Regions from separate parts of the Kitasatospora sp. NPDC059795 genome, predicted to be linked through region 2. Evidence: riboswitches for the same ligand, from Rfam matches in the RefSeq annotation. Region 2 holds a riboswitch; each other region holds the start of a gene.
What was found. Region 2 has a riboswitch for thiamine pyrophosphate ahead of ACFV4P_RS20370 (purine-cytosine permease family protein). Riboswitches for the same ligand answer to the same signal wherever they lie in the genome.

Region 1: another riboswitch for thiamine pyrophosphate. It lies ahead of thiO (glycine oxidase ThiO); the one in region 2 lies ahead of ACFV4P_RS20370 (purine-cytosine permease family protein).
Region 3: another riboswitch for thiamine pyrophosphate. It lies ahead of thiC (phosphomethylpyrimidine synthase ThiC); the one in region 2 lies ahead of ACFV4P_RS20370 (purine-cytosine permease family protein).

Annotation. Positions count from the first base shown of each region.
Region 1 covers NZ_JBHWID010000004.1:403,416-408,340, forward strand. The annotation lists gene ACFV4P_RS11375 (thiazole synthase) at 1-385, opposite strand, end outside; gene thiS (sulfur carrier protein ThiS) at 387-596, opposite strand; gene thiO (glycine oxidase ThiO) at 593-1,738, opposite strand; TPP riboswitch at 1,732-1,845, opposite strand; gene ACFV4P_RS11390 (NAD(P)/FAD-dependent oxidoreductase) at 1,958-3,106, shown strand; gene ACFV4P_RS11395 (Rv2175c family DNA-binding protein) at 3,128-3,493, shown strand; gene thiE (thiamine phosphate synthase) at 3,490-4,125, shown strand; gene ACFV4P_RS11405 (VanZ family protein) at 4,238-4,925, shown strand, end outside; gene ACFV4P_RS11410 (polyprenyl synthetase family protein) at 4,869-4,925, opposite strand, start outside.
Region 2 covers NZ_JBHWID010000009.1:222,022-226,946, forward strand. The annotation lists gene ACFV4P_RS20360 (ATP-binding protein) at 1-59, opposite strand, end outside; gene ACFV4P_RS20365 (glycerophosphodiester phosphodiesterase) at 309-1,115, opposite strand; gene ACFV4P_RS20370 (purine-cytosine permease family protein) at 1,275-2,633, opposite strand; TPP riboswitch at 2,626-2,775, opposite strand; gene ACFV4P_RS20375 (trypsin-like peptidase domain-containing protein) at 3,016-4,740, shown strand; tRNA gene ACFV4P_RS20380 (tRNA-Ser) at 4,803-4,891, shown strand.
Region 3 covers NZ_JBHWID010000013.1:1,534-6,458, forward strand. The annotation lists gene ACFV4P_RS24645 (flotillin family protein) at 1-200, opposite strand, end outside; gene ACFV4P_RS24650 (hypothetical protein) at 387-587, opposite strand; TPP riboswitch at 736-869, shown strand; gene thiC (phosphomethylpyrimidine synthase ThiC) at 865-2,646, shown strand; gene ACFV4P_RS24660 (nuclear transport factor 2 family protein) at 2,722-3,144, opposite strand; gene ACFV4P_RS24665 (DUF6585 family protein) at 3,285-4,070, shown strand; gene ACFV4P_RS24670 (hypothetical protein) at 4,208-4,633, shown strand; gene ACFV4P_RS24675 (LuxR C-terminal-related transcriptional regulator) at 4,696-4,925, opposite strand, start outside.

The DNA.
Region 1 (4,925 bases), on a different contig from region 2:
CCGTGAAGCCGTCGTCGACCAGGGTCTCGGCGGCGTCCAGGAGTTCGATCGGGTCGGGCAGCAGGGTGCGCTCGTCGGCGATGACCTCCAGCTTCACCCAGTTCGTGCCGAGCGCCTCGCGGGCCAGCCGGGCGGTCAGCACGGCCTCGCCGGCGGTGTAGCAGCCGGCCGTGTTCGGCAGGATCCGGATGCCGTTGCGGGCCAGCACCTCCAGCACCGAGCCCTGGGTGGCGGTGTTGACCCGACGCATCGCGACCGTGGTCAGCTCGGTGCCGGAGACGCGCAGCGCCTGCTCCAGCACCTCCAGGCTGGGCGCGCCGCCGGTGCCCATGATCAGGCGGGAGGTGAAGGTCGTGTCACCGATGGTGAGCAGGTCGTCGGCCATCTCAGCCTCCCTGCACGGCGGTGAGGATCTCCACCCGGTCGCCCGCCCGCAGCGCCGTGTCGGCCCACGAACTGCGCGGCACCACGGCCTCGTTGACGGCGGCGGCGACGCCGGTGTTGGCGGCGGAGACCTCGGCGACCACCACGTCCAGGGTGGTGGCCTCGGGCAGTGTGCGGGGTTCGCCGTTGACGGTCAGGGCGACGGTGTTCATGCGGGCACCTCGGTGCGGAAGCGGTCGGGGGTGAAGTCGGCGGCCAGCGCGGGGAGTTCGCCGGTGGCCAGGTAGTCGGCGAGCAGGTCGGCGGTGACCGGGGTGAGCAGCACGCCGTTGCGGTGGTGCCCGGTGGCGGCGGCCAGGCCGTCCAGCGCGGTCGGGCCGAGCAGCGGCGCGTTGTCGGGGGAGCCGGGCCGCAGGCCCGCGTTGGTCTCCACCAGCGGCAACTCGGTGATGCCGGGGACGAGTTCGTGCGCGTCGCGGAGCAGCTCGTAGACGCCGCCCGCGGTGACGGTGGTGTCGTGCCCCATCTCCTCGGTGGTCGCGCCGATCACCAACTCGCCGTCGGCGCGCGGCACCAGGTACAGGTGCCGGCCGCGCACCACGGCGCGCACGTTGCGGGACAGGAACGGCGCGTACAGCTCGGGGATGCGCAGCCGGAGCACCTGCCCCTTGACCGGGCGGATCGCCGGCAGCACCCCGTCCGGCAGGCCCGGCAGCAGGTGGGAGCGGGAGCCCGCCGCCAGCACCGTCCGGCCGGCCGTCAGGTGCTCGCCGGTCAACAGCCGTACGCCGGTGGCACGTTCGCCGTCGATCAACAGTTCGGCGGCCTGGGTGCGGTGGAAGGCGACGCCCAGCAGCTTGCACGCCGCGACCAGCGCGGTGGCCAGCCGGCGGCCGTCCACCTGGTGGTCCTCGGCGACGTGCAGGCCGCCGCGCACCCCGGGCGCCAGCATCGGCTCCAGCCGTCGGCACTCCCGGCCGGTCAGCCACTCCGAGGCCAGGCCCAACCGGCCGTGGAAGGCGTGCAGTTCGCGCAGTTCCTCGCGGTCGTCGGAGTCCAGCGCGACGGCCAGCGTGCCGGTGCGGCGGTAGCCGGTGTCCAGGCCGGTGAGTTCGGTCAGCTCGGCGGCGAACGCGCCGTAGCGCTCGTTGGACGCCATGCCCAGGCGCAGCAACGGCTCCTCGCCGTACTGGAGTTCGGTGACCGGCGCGAGCATCCCCGCGGCCACCCGGGCCGCGCCGCCGCCCGGCGACGGGTCCACCACCGCGACGCGCAGCCCGCGTTGCGCGGTGCGCCAGGCGACGCCGAGGCCGATGATGCCCCCGCCGATCACCAGCACGTCGGAATGTGCCACCACGCCTCTTCTCCCTTCGCCGGCATGACCCGGATCAGGTTCGGACGGTCGCGGGCCGCCACAGCCCGCCTCTCAGCCCGGTGCGCCGGGCTCCCGTGATAGTCAGTGCCTCCACTTTAACGCCGGGCCGACCCCCGCCCACAGGGGCATGCGGGCGGTTAGGGTGGGGCCGTGGCTGAGCTGAGGGCAACGGACCGGGTCGTCGTGGTCGGGGCGGGCATGGCGGGCGCACAGGCCGCCCTGAACCTGCGGCAGGGAGGCTGGCAGGGCGCGATCACCCTGGTCGGCGAGGAACTCCACCTGCCGTACGACCGGCCGCCGCTGTCCAAGGACGTCCTGCTCGGCAAGGCCGACGCCACCGCCTTCGAACTCGACTGGGCCGACCTCGGCGTCGAACTGCTCACCGGCCGCCGCGCCACCGGCCTGACCGCCGGCGTGCTGCACACGGATGGCGGCGAACTCCCGTACAGCGCCCTGGTGATCGCCACCGGCGCCGACCCGCGCACCCTCCCCGGCCTGCCCGGCGCCCGCACCCTGCGCACCGTCGACGACGCGCACGCGCTGCGCGCCGCACTCACCCCCGGCAGGCGGATCGTGCTGGTCGGCGCGGGCTGGATCGGCGCCGAGACCGCCACCGTCGCCCGCGCCCTCGGCTGCCACGTCACCGTGGTGGAGGCCGCCGCCACCCCGCTCGCCGGGGCGCTGCCCGCCGAACTCGGCGCGCTGATGGCCGAGTGGTACGCCGCCGCGGGCGTCGAACTGCGCTGCGGCGTCGGCGTCGCCGGGGCCGCCGACGGCGGGGTGCTGCTCGCCGACGGCACCCACCTGCCCGCGGACGAGGTGGTGGTCGGCATCGGCGCCCGCCCCGCCACCGGCTGGCTCGCCGACAGCCCGCTCGCCCTCGACCCCGACGGCACCGTCCCGGTCGACGACCGGCTGCGTACCGTGCTGCCCGGCGTCTGGGCGGCCGGCGACTGCGTCTCCTACCCGTCCGCCCGGTTCGGCACCCGGCTGGCCGTCCAGCACTGGGACCACGCGCTGCACTCCGGCGGCACGGTCGCCGCGTCCGTGCTCGGCACCCTGGACGCGCCCTACGACCCCGTCCCGTACTTCTGGTCCGAGCAGTTCGACCGCATGGTGCAGTACGCGGGCCGGCACGCCGGGGCCGACCACCTGCTGTGGCGCGGCTCCCCGTCCGGGCGCGACTGGTCGGTGCTGTGGCTGCGCGACGGCGTCCTCGTCGCGCTGCTCGCCGTGGACCGACCGCGCGACCTGGCGCAGGGCCGCCGCCTGATCGAACGCGGCGCCGTGCTCGATCCCGCGCTCGCCGCCGACCCCGCCGTCCAGCTGAAGGCGGCCGTCAGGTAACGGGTGGGTAGGCTGGGTGCCGTGAGCACTATTGATCCCAAGATCGACGCCCTGGTCCCTGCGTGGCTGTACCTGCCCGACATCTCCGAGCGGTGGGGCGTGGTGATCACCGAGGTCCGGGACATGGTGAAGAACCGCACCCTGTTGGCCGTCCGCCGCGGCCAGAACAACTCCCTCCAGGTGCCCGCCGACTTCATCGAGGACGACGGCCCGGTCAAGCACCTGGTCGGCACCCTCACGGTGCTGCGCGACTGCGGCTTCTCCGACCAGGAGATCCTCGAGTGGATGTTCACCGAGGACCCGTCGCTGCCCGGCAGCCCGATCCAGGCGCTGCGCGAGAACCGCGGCACCGAGGTCAAGCGCCGCGCCCAGGCCCTCGCGCTGTGACGGCCCGCCGGCAACTCGCCGACGCGAAGCTCTACCTCTGCACCGACGCCCGGCGTGAACAGGGCGACCTGGCCGACTTCCTGGACGCCGTGCTGGCCGGCGGCGTCGACATCGTCCAGCTCCGCGACAAGAACCTGGAGGCCCGCCAGGAACTCGAATTCCTGGAGGTCTTCGCGGACGCGGCGAAGCGGCACGGCAAGCTGCTGGCCGTCAACGACCGCGCCGACGTCGCGTACGGCGCCCGCCCCGACGTGCTGCACCTCGGGCAGGACGACCTGCCGGTGCGGGTGGCCCGCGCGATCCTCGGCGAGGACGTGCTGATCGGACGCTCCTGCCACGCCGAGAGCGAGGTGGACGCGGCGATCGCCGAACCCGGCGTCGACTACTTCTGCACCGGCCCGGTCTGGCCCACGCCCACCAAGCCCGGCCGCCACGCCCCCGGCCTCGACCTGGTCCGCCACGCGGCCGACCGGAACCCGGACCGGCCGTGGTTCGCCATCGGCGGCATCGACCTGGGCAACCTCGACCAGGTGCTGGACGCCGGCGCCACCCGCATCGTGGTCGTCCGGGCGCTCACCGCGGCGGAGGACCCGGGCGCGGCCGCAGCCGAACTGGCGGCGCGCCTGCGCTAGCCCTGGCGGGCAGCCTGCGCGCGGCCCGGTCGGCTGAGGGGAAGGCCGGCCGATCCGCGGGGGCGGGTGGTGTCCGGGAACCGCGGAGGGCCCTGCCGTCCTCCGTGGAGTCGTGAACCCCGTACCCCGTGCCCGCCGGATCGCCCTGTTCGGTCCGGCACTGCTTCTCGCGGCGGCCGTCGCGTTCGTCGCGCAGCGGCCGCTGCACCACCGTGCCGGATGGCAGCCCTGGCTGGTCACCGTCAACGGTGCGGTGTTCTGGTCGCTGGCCGCGCTGCCGCTGTCCGCGGCGGTGGTGTGGGCGCTGGCGCGGCGGCGGGGCGGCACGGCCGACGGGTGGCGGCGTTCGGTCGCCGAGGTCGCGATGGTGCACGGGACGCTGCCCTGGGTGTGGATGATCATGCTGCCCGGGCCCGGGGCGGGCGTCGCGCCCCGGCGGGTGAGCCTGCTGCCGCTGCGGGACATCCACGCGATCCTCACCCACGGCACACCGGTCACCGCGACGGTGCAGATCGTCGGCAACCTGCTGGTGTTCGCCGCGCTCGGCCGCTTCGCGCCGGTACGGTTCCGCGCACTCGCCTCGGTGCCGCGGATGCTGGCGCTCGGCGCGGCCTGCTCGGTGCTGGTGGAGACCGCCCAGTACGTGCTGTGGCTGGACCGGGTCTCCTCGGTGGACGACGTCCTGCTGAACGCCGCCGGCGCCGGGCTGGCCGCGTGGTCCTCCCGACGCCGGTGGTCTGCTTCTAGTACTTCCGCACCGTCGCCGCGTCCGCCAGCGCCAGCAGCACCTCGCGGGCCGG
Region 2 (4,925 bases):
GGAACTGCCATGGCCGATGAGGTCGACCCGGCCTGAACTGGCACAGCGCGCGCCACCATCAACGCCACCCCCGGACCTCCTTCAGCTTCTGCCGAGGGATGGATGCCCGCCGTTAATGCCTCGGAAACGGGCGTTCGACGATCCGATCGCGGTATTAACGAGATCCGCACGGCAGATGGGCAAAAGGTGAGGTGCGTCTCACCTTCTGTCGCGTCCGGCGGGTTGTCCGAAAGGCCAACGGGAAATACCCCGTTCGGTATTTCCCGTCATGTCAATGGGCGCACGTGCGGAGTCCCGGCGGCTGCGCCTCAGCGGCCCAACTGGGCCAGGACGTCGGCCGGTCGGTTGGTGATCAGCGCCTCCACGCCCAGTTCCAGGCAGAGTTCGACGTCCTCGGGGCGGTCCACCGTCCACACGTGCACCCGGTGGCCGGCCCGGCGCAGCGCCCGGATCCGGTCCGGGTCGCGGCGCACCAGCGAGATGCCCGGGCCGGCGATCGACGCGCCGCCCGGCAGCGCCTCGATCCGGCCCAGTATCGGCACCGGGCGCTCCCACAGGTACACCAGGGGCAGCGTCGGGGCGGCCTTGCGGACCCGGTGCAGGGCCAGCTCCGAGAAGCTCATCACCCGCACCGTCGACTCCTCCGGCGTGGCCGGCAGCAGGCCGAACCGGTCCAGCATCCGCAGCAGTTCGGACTCCACCCGGCCCGCGTACCGGACCGGGTGCTTGGTCTCGATGGCCAGCTCGACCCGGCGCCCGGAGTCCGCGACCAGCTCCAGCAGGCGCTCCAGGGTCAGCACCGAGCTGCGCTGCGGTCGCTCCGGGTGCTTCCAGGAGCCGAAGTCCAGCTCGGACAGCTGGGCCAGCGTCATCGTCGACACCACGCCCTGCCCGTTCGAGGTGCGGCGCACCGTGCGGTCGTGGACGCACACCAACTGCCCGTCGGCGGTGACCCGGACGTCGCACTCCAGCCCGTCCGCGCCCTCCTCCAGCGCCCGTCGGTACGCCTCCTCGGTGTGCTCCGGGAGGGCCGCGGAGGACCCGCGGTGGGCGATCACCTTGACTGCCGAGCGGTCGATCGGCTCGGGGAGCGGAGCCGAGCTGCTGTGCTGGATGTTCACGTCAACCACCCTACGCGGCACCGGACGGCGGGTTGCTTCCGGCACGGCAACGCCCCGGTGAACAGCTCCGGGTTGACGCCGGGTCAGGCCCGTGGCGCTCGGGTCGGGCCCGGCAGTGCTGGGGCCGGGCCCGGCGGTGCTGCACGGCGCGGGTCAGGCCCGGCGGCGTTCCACGGTCGCCACCGCGCCGGTCGCCAGCGCCGCCACCAGGAACGAGAGCAGCGAGGCCGAGCTCCACGCCTGCGGAGTGAAGTGCACCGCCTCCTGGGCCTTCGCCCACAGGTCGGTCCACCAGCCGGCCACCGCGGTCGGCGCCAGGAACTGGTAGACCGCGAAGCCCAGCGCCCACGGCAGCAGCATCACCCAGCGGGCGGGGGCGTCCTGGGTCAGGTTCCAGCCGCGGCGGCCCGCGCCGAGGAAGTAGTCCACCGCGAGCACCGCGAACAGCGGCACGAACACCGACCCGATCAGGCCGAGGAACGCGTAGTACGACTCGGTGAACTCCTTGATCTGCAGCGCCAGCACCGTCACCAGCACGCCGATGCCGCCGGTCAGCACCCGCCGGTCCACCTTCGGCCACAGGTTGTGGATCGACATCGCGGTCGAGTACACGTTCGCGAACGACTGGTCGGACTCGCGCAGCACCAGCACCAGCAGGAACGCCCAGCCCGCGGCCACGCCGGTGAACGAGCCGAGGATCTTGTCCGGGTCGCCGCCGGACTGCAGCAGCGCCACCACGCCCAGTACGTAGCACCACACCTGGGCGACCGTGTAGCCGGAGAACGTCCCCCAGAACGCGCTCGCCGAGGTGCGCGCGTGCCGGGTGTAGTCGGCGGCCAGCGGGACGAACGAGATCGACACCGCGATCACCGCGTCCGTCGCCGACAGGAAGCCGTCCCAGTTGCCCGCGCCCGGGTCCGGGAAGCCCTGCCGGGCGAACTGCACCGTGAAGTAGACCATCGCCACGCCGACCGCGACGGCCACGTACTTGCGCAGCACCGCGATCGCGCCCAGCGGCCAGATCGTCAGCACCGTCGTCAGCACGCCCGCCAGCAGCACGAACAGCCAGCGCCAGCCCTCGGTGCCGGCCACCGTCTGGGCGCCCCAGGCGATCACCGTCAGCTCGTACACGCCCCAGCCGACGCACTGCAGGATGTTCAGCACCGTCGGGACGTACGACAGCCTGGTGCCGAACAGGCCGCGCAGCACCGCCATCGCCGGGGCGCCCGTGCGCGCGCCCACCAGCGCCGCCACCGCGAGCATCGCGGTGCCGATCGCGGTGCCCGCGACGATCGCCGTCACCGCCGCGGTGAAGCCGAGTTCGTGGCCCTGCTTGCCCAGCACCGTCGCGGCGCTGGTGAAGCCGATCAGGCTCACCCCGAGGTTCGCCCACAGCGCGAACAGCGCCCGGAAGTCCAGGGTGCGCGGCGGCGCCGTGTCGAGGGTCAGCGGGGCCTCGGCCCGCGCGGCCGTCTCAAGATCGGAAATTGGGGCAGACGGAACAGCCGTCATGGCCGATACTCCCTACGCCGGCATTACCCGGACAGGTTCCGGCGGTCTGCGCCCCCTCGACCCGGGCGGCGTCCCCGCCATGCCCTACGGTCGTTCCGGCGCACTCTCAGCCTGGCTGGTCCAAGCTCCCGCGACTCTCTTCGGTTTACAGGAGCGACAGGCTAGCCTCCGAGTTGGGGAACGCCAAGGCCGGGGGGAACGGCGTCCGCATCGCGGGACCACTGATGTCCATGTCAGCGAGGCCTAAGGCTTCTCATGATTTCTTCAGGGGCCCGCTTACGGTGTCCGAATCCGGCATAGGAAAAACTGTGCCCCGAGGCTGTGGCCGCGCCGACCGCGCGACGACCACCGCCCAAGGTTCTGTCAGCGATGGAGGTCGTCCGTGAGCACCGAGCACGCGAGTGGTACCACCCCGCCGGAGAAGGCCCCCGAAGGCCCCGGCACCGAGGCGGCCGCCGCCACCTCCGGGACGCCCGCGTCCGCTCCCGCCTACCTCGACGCGCCGCCGCCGGTGCTGCCGGCGGCCCCGGCTGCCCCGGCTCCGGCTTCGGTCGCTCCGGCTCCGGTGGCTCCGCCGGTGAGCGACGGGACCATGCAGTTGGGGAAGGTCCCGGCGCCGCCGGCCGCGGCCCCGGTTCCGGCGGACCAGCCGACGCCGTTCCAGAACCCGTACGGCAGCGTCGCCGCTCCCGCCCCGGTTCCTGCGGACACCCCGCCGCCGTTCCAGAACCCGTACGGCAACGTCGCCGAGCAGGCCTCGCCCTACGCGCCGACCGCCACCGTCCCGACCGTGCCGCCGCTCGCCCAGAACGGGCCGCCCGCGCCGGGCGTCCCCGGCGACGCCTCGCAGCACCCGTTCGGGGCCGGTCACCCGGTCGGCGGCTGGGGCCACCCGTCCGGCGGACCGGGCGGTGTCGGCGGGCCGGGTGAACCGGGCTCGCCGTGGGGCGGCCCGCAGTCCGCCCCGGGCGGCGGCTCCGGCAAGGGCAAGCGCGGCGGGCTGGTCGCGCTGGTCGCGGCGGTCGCCCTGGTGGCCGGCCTGGTCGGCGGCGCGATCGGCGGGTCCGTCTCCGGCAAGGACTCCGACCGCAGCGCCGGCGCCAGCCGCAACAGCACCACCGTCGCCGTCGGCAACACCCACCAGAACCTCGACCGGGCGCCCGAGTCGGTCGCCGGGATCGCCGCCAAGGCGCTGCCGTCCACCGTCACCATCAAGGCCTCGGGCTCCAGCGAGTCCGGCACCGGCACCGGATTCGTCTTCGACACCGAGGGCCACATCCTGACCAACAACCACGTGGTCGCGCCGGCCGCCAAGGGCGGCAAGCTCAGCGTCAAGTTCTCCGACGGCTCGTCCTACAGCGCCTCCGTGGTCGGCCACGCCGACGGCTACGACGTCGCGGTCATCCGCCTCGACAACCCGCCCAAGGACAAGCTCGTCCCGCTGCCGCTCGGCGACTCCGACAAGGTCGCCATCGGCGACGCGACCATCGCCATCGGCGCGCCCTACGGCCTCGAAGGCACCGTCACCACCGGCATCATCTCCGCCAAGGACCGCCCGGTCGCCTCCGGCGACGAGACCGGCGCCCAGGCCTCGTACATGAACGCCCTGCAGACCGACGCCTCCATCAACCCCGGCAACTCCGGCGGCCCGCTGCTCGACGGCTCCGGCTCGGTCATCGGCATCAACTCGGCGATCCAGTCCAACACCAGCGGCTCCGGCCGGGCCGGCTCCATCGGCCTCGGCTTCGCCATCCCGATCAACCAGGCCAAGTGGGTCGCCCAGACCCTGATCAAGGACGGCACCCCGGTCTACGCGATCCTCGGCGTCCTCCGCAACGACGACTACCGCGGCGACGGCGCCCAGATCGCCACCGCCCCCGTCCGCGACACCCCCGCCGTCACCCCCGGCGGCCCCGCCGACCAGGCCGGCCTCAAGGCCGGCGACGTCATCACCAAGCTCGGCGGCATCTCCATCGACAGCGGCCCCACCCTCGTCAGCGAGATCTGGACCCACAAGCCCGGCGAAAAGGTCGAGGTCGAATACACCCGCGACGGCAAGGCCGCCAAGACCACCGTCACCCTCGGCGAACGCAAGGGCGACAACTGACCCACCCCACCAACACGGTGTGCACCGACCCCGCCCCGACCCGTTAGGCTGGCCTCCGCCAAGGAGGGTTGCCCGAGCGGCCTAAGGGACCAGTCTTGAAAACTGTCGTGGCCTCGCGCCACCGTGGGTTCAAATCCCACACCCTCCGCCATGGTGGATGAACCACCAGCTCAGAGCGGGTGCCG
Region 3 (4,925 bases), on a different contig from region 2:
GACAGCCGGCGCACCGCCTGGACGCCCGGGATCACGAAGGTGCCCCGGCCGGTCACCACACGGAAGCCCAGACCCTCGCCGTGCTTGGAACCCGAGATCACCAACGCCTCGTTGGGTTCCGCCACGCGCCACATCAACTTAAAGAGCACGATCAGGGCAACGAAGCCTGCGACGGCGCTGCCCGCGATGCCGATCAGCATCGGCAATCTCCCCCTTCGGAGCACACCGGTTCCGTGACTGCGCTTCGGTCCGTGCAGGTTGGCGCGGAAGCCGGTGGCAGCCGCATTCTCCGCCGTTCCGGATCACGGGGGAAGAGCTGAGCCGGGAGGAACTCGCACTGTCTCGAAACCGTTGCGCGGGGTCACCTGTGACGGTCCGACAGGTGATCAGAGCGGCTCGACGTAGACGGTGCGCGGTGGCTGATATTCGACCACGACGACCATGGTGCCCGACTGCAGCGGCTCACCCGGAGTGGCGAGGTACGCCAGGAACGCCTCGGTGCCCAGCCGCTCCGGGACGTGCACCATCACCTCGCCGACCAGGCCTGCGCCGATCCGCCCCGTCACCCGCCCCATCAGTCCGATCACCTGCACGATTCTCCCACTCCCGACGAGGCGTGAACAGTTCCGGCCCGCACGGGAGTTGTACGCCGGTGCGGGTGCGGGCCCGGCGATGCGCCCTGGACCGGTGCCGCCGCGTGCCCTACGGTGAGGAACCGAACGCAGGCGGACGACGCCTGCGCGGAACGGGAGCTCGGAGCACCGGGCTGAGAGGGCGCTGACGGTACGCGGATCCGCGAACCACCTGCTGCGCCGACCGCAGGAACCTGACCGGGTAATGCCGGCGTAGGGAGTTGAAGGTCCGATGACCGTTTTTTCCGAGCACAGCTCTGCCCGCGATTCGGCCGCCGGCGGGTACCCCACCCCCGCCTGGCACAAGGCCTACCGCCAGGGCAGCCGCCCCGACCTGCGGGTCCCCTACCGCGAGGTCGAACTGACCGACGGCCGCACCGTCCCGCTGTACGACACCTCCGGCCCGTACACCGATCCCGATCACGCCACCGACGTCCGACGCGGACTGCCCGCCCTGCGCGACGCCTGGATCCGCCAACGCGGCGACGTCGAGGAGTACGAGGGCCGCGAGGCCCGGCCCGAGGACGACGGCATCAAGCACACCGCGCCCCGCGGCGGCGACCTGCGCAACCTGGACGCCGTCTTCCCCGGCCGCCCGCGCCGCCCGCTGCGCGCCAGGGACGGCCTCGCCGTTACCCAACTCGGGTACGCCAAGCAGGGGTTGATCACGCCCGAGATGGAGTTCGTGGCGCTCCGGGAAGGCCTGGAGCCGGAGTTCGTGCGCGAGCAGGTGGCGCGCGGACGGGCCGTCATCCCGGTCAACGTGAACCACCCCGAGAGCGAACCGGCCATCATCGGCACCGACTTCCTGGTGAAGATCAACGCCAACATCGGCAACTCCGCCGTCACCTCCTCCATCGAGGAGGAGGTGGAGAAGATGACCTGGGCCACCCGCTGGGGCGCCGACACCGTCATGGACCTCTCCACCGGCCGCAACATCCACACCACCCGCGAGTGGATCCTGCGCAACTCCCCCGTCCCGATCGGCACCGTCCCGCTCTACCAGGCGCTGGAGAAGGTCGACGGCCGGGCCGAGGACCTCAGCTGGGAGGTCTACCGGGACACCGTCGTCGAACAGTGCGAGCAGGGCGTCGACTACATGACCGTGCACGCCGGCGTGCTGCTCCGGTACGTGCCGCTCACCGCCCGCCGCAAGACCGGCATCGTCTCGCGCGGCGGCTCCATCATGGCGGCCTGGTGCCTGGCGCACCATCAGGAGAACTTCCTCTACACGCACTTCGAGGAACTCTGCGACCTGCTGCGCGCCTACGACGTCACCTTCTCGCTCGGCGACGGCCTGCGGCCCGGCTCCATCGCCGACGCCAACGACGAGGCGCAGTTCGCCGAACTCACCACCCTCGGCGAGCTCGGGCGGATCGCCCGCGCCAAGGACGTCCAGGTGATGATCGAGGGCCCCGGGCACGTCCCGATGCACAAGATCCGCGAGAACATGGACCTGCAGAAGGAGATCTGCGACGAGGCCCCGTTCTACACGCTCGGCCCGCTCACCACCGACGTCGCGCCCGGCTACGACCACATCACCTCCGGCATCGGCGCCGCGATGATCGCCTGGTGGGGCACCGCGATGCTCTGCTACGTCACCCCCAAGGAACACCTGGGGCTGCCGAACCGCGACGACGTGAAGACCGGCGTCATCACCTACAAGATCGCCGCCCACGCCGCCGACCTCGCCAAGGGCCACCCCGGCGCGCAGGCCTGGGACGACGCACTCTCCGACGCCCGCTTCGAGTTCCGCTGGGAGGACCAGTTCAACCTGGCCCTCGACCCGGAGACCGCCCGCGCCTTCCACGACGAGACCCTCCCCGCCGAACCCGCCAAGACCGCGCACTTCTGCTCCATGTGCGGCCCCAAGTTCTGCTCCATGAAGATCAGTCAGCAGATCCGCGACGAACACGGCGCCGACCTCGCCGCCACCGTCGAGGCAGGGATGGCCGAGAAGTCCGCCGAGTTCGCGGCCCACGGCAGCAAGGTCTACCTGCCGCTGGTCGACTGACGCGTCCCGCTGACCCCGCCCCGGCCCGGCCGCAGTCCGGCCGCAGTGCAGTGCAGTGCGGGGCGGGGTCGGCGGTCAGGGCCGGTCGCCGAAGATCGCGCGGTGGCCGCGGGCGGTGTCCATGTACTCGCGGACGCGGTGGATCAGGCCGTCGCGGAGTTCGAAGACCAGGCAGTAGTCGTTGGCGTAGTGGTTGCCGTCGGCGAGTGTCGCGGTCATGGTCTCCTCGACGACGACGCGGTCGCCGTCCGCGTGGACGGCGTGGAAGGCGACGGCGACGTCCCGGACGAACAGGCGGGGGAAGTCCTCGGCGAGGAAGCGGGCGATCGCCCGGCGGCCGATCAGGTGGCTCGGGCAGTCCAGTGCGACGGCCGTCGCGTTGCCCGCCGGGGCCAGCCACTCGGCGTCCTCGGTGAGGACGGCGGCGATCCGCTCCGGGTCGTGGCTGGCGAAGGCCTTCCAGGCGTGCTGGACGATGTCGCGGCTGTGTCGGGGCATGGTCGCGAGGCTAGGCGGGCGCGGGCCGCGCCACTGGCGGGTTTCGGACCTTGTCACCCCGGGGGAGTGCGGTCCGCGCGGGCCGGGGCGGAGGCAGTACGATCCGTGCCGCCGCCGGGACGACCTGCGGTTTCTTCGTGATGAGAGAGATCCGGATGCAGGACGTCCAGGCACCGCCGGTGCCGGAGCAGGTTCCCGACGAGGTGGCGGCGCCGGCGGCGAGCGAGGGGCTCGGGGAGCTCCGGGCTTCGTTCGGGCCCAAGCGGTTGAGCGGTGCGGCGATGACCGGACTGATCGTCATGTGCCTGGTGGGGCTGGCGCTGTTCGTGCTGCCCGGGCTGATCTTCATCTGGCGGCTGACGCAGGTCCCGAACCTGAACAAGAAGCAGGGCGCGAAGCGCATCCACTGCTTCGAGCACGGGGTGGTGGCGGGCGACCGGGCCGGCCGGCCGGTGGCATTCCGGTGGGACGACGCGGCGGTGCTGCAGCAGATCACCCGGCGGTACGTGAACGGGTTCCACACCGTCACCACCTATCTGTACACGCTGTACCGGCCGGACGGCACCTCGGTCGAGCTGACCGGCTTCTATGCCGACCCGGTGGTCTGGGGCGCGGCCTTCCAGCACGAGATCACCCGGTCCCAACTCCCGGGCGTGCTCGACGTGGTGAGGCGCGGCGGGACGGTCCGGTTCGGCGACATCGCGGTCAACGCGGGCGGCGTGGCGAACGCCCGGAGCGGGTCGCTGGCGTGGCCCGAGGTCGAGCGGATCGAGGTCAAGGACGGCACGGTGTTCGTGTCGAAGGCCGGGAAGCTGTTCGGCTGGTCGAACACCCCGGTGCACAGGATTCCGAACTTCTTCGTGTTTCTCGCGGTGGTGGACGAAATGCGCGGATCGGCCGGTGCCGGAACGTCCCCGGGTCATTGACCCTGAGGGTTTGTCAATTCTTTACATCTCGCTTGAATGACGGCCATCCGATTTGGCTGATATGTCGGATAGAAACCAAATCGGATCTGGATAAGGTTCGCGAGCACGTTCGACCTGACCCACTCCAGAGGGAACTCATGAGCAGCCCGCAGCCTCCCCAGACCCCGCCCGCTCCCGAGGCCGGCGGCCCGGCTCCCTTCGAGTACGGCCAGGCCGCGCAGGCCGCCGCCGCGGCGCCCAAGAAGACCCTGGGCAAGAAGCTGATCTCCGGCCTCGGCATCCTGGTCGTGATCATCGTCATCGCCGTGGTCAAGTTCGCCGTCCGCGACGCGATGACCGACAAGCCGGTGCACGCCAAGGTCGGCCAGTGCGTCTCCGTCACCGGCAGCGACAACGACCCGAAGGTCGACACCGTCGGCTGCGACGACAGCAAGGCCACCCACACGGTCGAGAAGGTCATCGACAACACCTTCGACACCCACGCCTGCGGCGACGAGTTCGACGCGCTCGCCCAGCAGTTGGGCAGCGACAAGTTCGTTCTCTGCCTGACCCCGAAGAAGTAACGCGTAGAAATACGTCGGCCCCCACCGCTGCGGCGGTGGGGGCCGACGCCCGTTCCGGCCGGTCAGGGCCGGTTGAGGTAGGTCAGGACGGCGCGGACGCGACGGTTGGTGTCGGTGTCGTCGGGGATGCCGAGCTTGCCGAACATCGTGGTGGTGTACTTGCCGATCGCGCTCTCGCTGAGGAACAGCCGGCGGCCGATCGCCTGGTTGGAGAGGCCCTCGGCCATCAGGCCCAGCACCGAGTGCTCGCGTTCGGTGAGCCGGTCGAGGCCCCGGCCGACCGGGGTGGCGG